2 linked regions of the Metabacillus sp. KUDC1714 genome follow. The protein of the gene in region 1 interacts with the protein of each later gene in a pairwise test. Links are inferred from orthologs where the notes say so. Each region holds a gene or a part of one and is shown in the gene's direction. Other genes may lie near its edges.

Region 1 (2,966 bases):
CTAGTAGATATATAGTAGGAGGTATAAAGGGTTTTTCGCGTTAAATGATGAACATTCAATTGGTAGAATGGTCGTTAATTATAAAGGGATAAAGGTTTCTATATTGACAAAAGTTTATAACAACGTACACTTAATATTAACGTTAAGACTTATAAATTTAAGTTATCCTATTAAATCTATATATTAGATAATCTTATAAACTAACGCTTTCATCTCAAGGAATGTAAAATTTTAGTCAAGAATATCCTAAAAAAGGATTTTTAATAATTGAAATTGAATAATAATATAGTAACGCAATGTTTTACATTTTTGGTAAGGGCTAAGGCTAAGCTAGTCTGGTACAAGCTTTAATCCATTTGTTTAGTCAACTCGCTAATTTTAAAGGGTAGGTACTACGTAAGTGCAACAATGTTTCGATCTTCTATCAATGGTGGCGTAAGGCGTCAGCCATCTCGTTTCACAGTTAATATTTTCTTTATTTATACTTATTCCCTAGTGAAGAGGTAATGAAAAGGAGGGGAAGCTATGGATCGTAAAGCAACAAATGTAGATACAGTAATACAGGATGTAGAAGTATATGCTGTAGTTTCATCAAACGGACGCTTCCAATATATTTCTTCAAATTCGATTGAACAAATGGGTTATCCAAATGATGATTTAGTCGGAAAATATATGAAAGATTTTATACATAATGAAGATTTGTTTTTAATTGAGAGTTATTTTTTTAATGAGCATCATTTGAACTCCTGTACATTTCGCTTTTTACATGAAGACGGAAGGTATATATGGTTTGAGGCAACTGTGGATTTTATTCGAAGTAATGTCTCTAAGCATGGGCAAGAAATTGTTCTTAAAATGAGAGCATTGAAAACTAATTTGGTTATTACTCATTCAAATGATCGTATTGAAAGTAATAGTGATCATACAATTGGTAATGTGGATGGTGATCTTTTACTAGAGGATTTACCTAGTCCATTGTATTTGTCTATTTTTGGTGAAATTTGCTATGTAAATAAGGCGTTTAAGGATCTACTTGGTGCAAGTTCTAAGGATCAACTAATTGGTAAGCATACAGCTGACTTTATTGATAAAAGTTACCATGATATTGTTAAAAATCGAATTCAAAGGTTACATAATGGCGAAAAAATAGGCATTATTGAACAAATGTGGAGAAGACTTGATGGTACGGAAATTAGTGTAGAAGTAACAGCTAATCTAACAACCTTCAAAAATCAAAAAGCAGAATTAATCGTATTAACTGATATTTCTTCAAGGAGAAACTTTCAAAAAATCCTCCAGAAAAGTAGGGAACGATACCAACGATTAATCGACAATTCGATCGATACAATTGCGGTAATTCATCAAGATAAATGGGTGTTTGTGAATGAATCAGGTGTAAAGCTCTTCGAAGCTGGAGATTATCCAGAAATGCTTGGGAAAAATATTTTTGAACATTTACATCCAAATGATCATAAGCAAATGAAGGAATCATTAGAAAGTATTTTAACGGGAAAATCAGAGGTTAATGTAACAAATCAATCTTGGACAATTCTTGAGGATAAAACAATTTATACAGAAATGGTGTGTATTCCAACAACCTATTTCGGTGAACAAGCTGTTCAAGTCATTTTACGAGATATTTCAGATCGTAAAAAAACTGAAGAATTAATGCTTCGCTCTGAGAAACTTTCCATTGCTGGGCAGCTAGCAGCTGGAATTGCTCACGAAATCAGGAATCCTTTAACTGCAATTAAAGGATTTTTACAAATTATGCATCCTGAGTTGAAAAATCATAATCAATATTTTCATATTATATTTTCAGAATTAAATCGAATTGAGATGATTTTGAGTGAGCTGCTTATGCTTGCAAAGCCACAGGAAACGAAATTTAAGCAAGCTAATCTAGTAACATTACTGCAGGATGTTTCGATGCTTTTGGAAACACAGGCTAATTTGAATAGTGTTTCAATTGAACAAAAACATGATAATTCAAATATAATGATAAATTGTGATCAAAATCAACTTAAGCAAGTATTTATCAATTTATTTAAAAATGCCATTGATGCGATGCCTAAGGGTGGAAAGGTTACAGTTCACACAAAACGATATGACAAAAATGTCAGCATTATTGTCAAAGATGAAGGAGAAGGAATACCTTCTGAACTAATTGAACGTATAGGTGAGCCTTTTTTGACAACAAAAGAAAAAGGAAATGGTTTAGGGTTAATGATCACATACAAAATCATTGAGGATCATAATGGGACCATTTTTGTCGAAAGTAAACTAGGGGAAGGTAGTACGTTTACGGTTGAAATTCCATGTGGATGAACTTGAATGGTGAATTTAGTCTTTGTTTAAAGCGGTATAATATTTTTCATTTTGGTATCAAAATGAAGGAGGAGTTTGAGTGTTTCATTCCCAACTAAACTAATATGGGCAAAATAAATAGTTTAAGCGGGCTCAAACCCTTTCCTTCATACTAAAACAACGGCTTCTTCGCCGCTGTTTTAGTAAAATCTTATAAACTTTTCACATAATTTTCAATCCGGTCCATAGCTTCAATTAGTTGTTCCATAGCATATGCATAAGAAAGCCGAACATAGCCTTCTCCATATTCAGAAAACGCACTACCAGGAACTAGTGCTACTCCAGCATTCTTAACTAGTGATAGTGCAAAATCGAAGGAAGATTGATTGAATTTCTTTATAGAAGGAAACAAATAAAAAGCTCCATCTGGTTTAACAACTTCAAAACCCATCTTAACCAAACGGGTATATACATATTCTAATCGTTCTTGATATGCATCCTTCATAACTGTTGCATCATCAATACCTGTAGTAAGTGCCTCATATGCGGCTTTTTGTGAGATAGAGGTTGCACATGACACATTATATTGATGGACCTTTAATATGTGCTTGGCAACAGCTTCAGGGGCAAATAATAAACCTATACGCCATCCAGTCATA
Region 2 (2,871 bases), 3.7 Mb from region 1 along the record:
TCTCTTTTCATCCAATTGATTAGCTTTTGATGTTTTACTGACTTTGGTAAGATATCACTTTTGTTTCCTATTAAGAGAATTGGATTACCTCCGACAAAACGCTGAATTCCTTGAAGCCAACTTCCGTTAAAATCAAAGATATCAACAATTTTTACTATTAATCCATTTGTTTCACCAATGCCATGTAAAATCTTTAAAAAGTCATCATCTGTTAATGAGACATCTTGTATTTCATTATAATTTTTCAGCCGAAAGCAGCGTTGACAAATAATATCATCTTTTTCTAACGCACTTTCAGGAGCAAAACCAAGTTTTTTCGGGTCTTCTGTTTGTATGGAAACACCGCACCCTATACATGAAAATTGTTGTTCTGACACGATTCTATTCCTCCCACTGAAGCATTCCTTTTCGTTTCAAGCTTTCCATAATTCTTCGCTCGATTTTTCTGTTAATTCTAGTGAAGAAACCGTCTGTAGAAGCGACAGGAACAACTAATATCGTTTGAAAGCCGGTACGATTACCACCTAACACATCTGTTAATAGCTGATCACCAATGACAACAACTTCAGCTTTTTTTAAGTTCATCTTTTTAGCTGCTCTTAAAAAAGCTTGACCCATTGGTTTCCTAGCCTTATGAATAAATTTGATATTAAGAGGCTCAGAAAATGCTTTTACCCTTTTTTCATTATTATTTGAAACTATGGTAATATCCATTCCTTGATCTTTAACCTCTTTAAACCACTCTAACAATTGTGGTGTTGCATTCGGTCGATCCCATTCGACTAGTGTATTATCTAAATCTGTAATGATTCCTTTAATGCCATTTTCTTTTAACTTTCGTGGTGAAATATGAAAAATACTCTTGACATATTCACTAGGTAAAAATAGTCGTAACATGAGTTTAAGCACCTCATTATTCATTTTTTTGCCATCTTACATCATAACCAATTTCGCACGTACTTTCAAAAGAAACTTATACTATATGCATAAAAGCTTGAATAAATTATAAAAACTTTTCGACAAATTCCGGGTCCCTTCAACAGTTGTGGATAATATTATACACATTATCCCCTCTGAAATACCTCACTTTTTACACCTTATAAACAATATACCCACAGTTTATCCACTAATATCTGTGGATAAGAGAACGGTTGTTCTATCAAATTATTCATGTTAGATTTAAATCAATAACAAAATATAACATATTAGGAAATTCCATAATGGAATGAAATAAATGTTAGGAGGTGTAGAGCCAATTTGTTGGCCGTCAACCATGCGTAAACTTTCTGACGAATTGTTAATTGAATCTTATTTCAAAGCAACTGAAATGAAACTACATGATGATTTTATAGAGCTAATCACAATTGAAATTAAACGCCGTTCATTAGGACATGTACTTAAGGCTTCTTCTTAAAATTACACGCCGTTTAACGGCTCTTTTTTTTGTTTTTAACTAATCAAACTTTTATTCCTTAAGATTACAGTTTTAGTATTTCCTTTAAGACAAGTATGTATCATATAATTAGTGAATGTTATTATAACATTTGTTTACATACACCACTATATTTTTATGAATTAGCTACATTGTTCATAAAGCTTGAATGGTCCTAGACATTTTGCATAAGGACCATTCGGGACTACTAACGAATATGATTATAATAATAATATCCTCCACCAATAACGAGCAATAAGATTAACAAAACAACGATAAATGCATACCAGTAGCTATAACCTAAGCCTCCATATGTTGGATAATACGGATATGGACCTGGACCATAAGGTGTATAACCATACATAACTGATTCCTCCCTTATTTATTTGATACCATATAAATATGAACATTCCCCCATAAACGTTTAGGCTCTTGTCACATCGATGTCCAAAATCAATAAATCTTTAAAATAGTCGCTTAGAATTTTATCTTCTTTCATTGTACATGCACGAACTACCTTCCTCACACATAAACATTACTTATAGGCATTTGCCTACATAAAGATTTAGTGGAGGTGGAGGTATGTCAGGGCTCATTACAGCACTAGGGTTTTTCGTAAAAGAATTAGTGTTCTTAGTATCTTATGTAAAAAATAATGCCTTCCCACAGCCTTTGTCTGCGACTGACGAGCAGAAATATTTGCGACTTATGTCAGAGGGTGATGAGTATGCGAGAAACCTTTTAATCGAACATAACTTGCGACTCGTTGCTCACATCGTAAAAAAATTCGAAAACACTGGGGAAGACTCCGAAGATCTTATTTCAATTGGTACAATTGGATTGATAAAAGCAATTGAAAGCTATTCACAGGGAAAGGGTACAAAACTTGCAACATATGCAGCTCGTTGTATAGAAAATGAAATCCTCATGCATTTAAGAGCTTTAAAGAAAACAAAAAAAGATGTTTCCCTACATGATCCAATTGGCCAGGATAAAGAAGGAAATGAAATTAGCTTAATTGATGTACTGAAATCAGAGAATGAAGATGTTATTGATACGATTCAGTTAAATATGGAGTTAGAAAAAGTGAAAGAATATATTGACATTTTAGATGGGAGAGAAAAAGAGGTAATTGTCGGCCGGTTTGGATTAGATTTAAAAAAGGAAAAAACTCAGCGAGAAATTGCAAAAGAGCTTGGTATTTCAAGAAGCTATGTTTCTAGAATCGAAAAGCGAGCACTTATGAAGATGTTTCATGAATTTTACCGTGCTGAAAAGGAAAAAAGAAATCGAAAAAAGGAATAAGTGATTAAAAAGAGAAGAGTAGCCACTCTTCTCTTTTTATGTGCTTATTCTTACTATAACTGTTAACTACCCATACAAAATAAGCTAGGCAGAATCCTTCTCTACAATTAAATGTACTAAAAGTTCAATTCTCA

Evidence for each region. Proteins that work in one complex are often made in the same cells at the same time.
Region 2: the proteins of HUW50_RS18365 (region 1) and sda interact in binary tests that used the Bacillus subtilis proteins (3 or more experiments, as listed by UniProt). The link is inferred for Metabacillus sp. KUDC1714 from one-to-one orthologs.

The regions. Positions count from the first base shown.
Region 1 is NZ_CP055263.1:4,002,187-4,005,152, forward strand. What follows is about bases 41-2,926. They hold HUW50_RS18365 (PAS domain S-box protein), read left to right. Parts: upstream 41-525; coding sequence 526-2,328; downstream 2,329-2,926. Other genes in these bases: HUW50_RS18370 (aminotransferase A), read right to left, coding at 2,519-2,926. Outside these bases: more of HUW50_RS18370, read right to left, coding at 2,927-2,966. UniProt on the Bacillus subtilis protein: Phosphorylates the sporulation-regulatory proteins spo0A and spo0F. It also autophosphorylates in the presence of ATP.
Region 2 is NZ_CP055263.1:259,819-262,689, forward strand. Bases 53-2,843 are described here. They hold sda (sporulation histidine kinase inhibitor Sda), read left to right. Parts: upstream 53-1,273; coding sequence 1,274-1,414; downstream 1,415-2,843. Other genes in these bases: yqeH (ribosome biogenesis GTPase YqeH), read right to left, coding at 53-377; HUW50_RS01330 (YqeG family HAD IIIA-type phosphatase), read right to left, coding at 382-897; HUW50_RS01340 (hypothetical protein), read right to left, coding at 1,641-1,796; sigK (RNA polymerase sporulation sigma factor SigK), read left to right, coding at 2,015-2,737. Also shown: more of yqeH, read right to left, coding at 1-52. UniProt on the Bacillus subtilis protein: Mediates a developmental checkpoint inhibiting initiation of sporulation (by preventing phosphorylation of spo0A) in response to defects in the replication initiation machinery.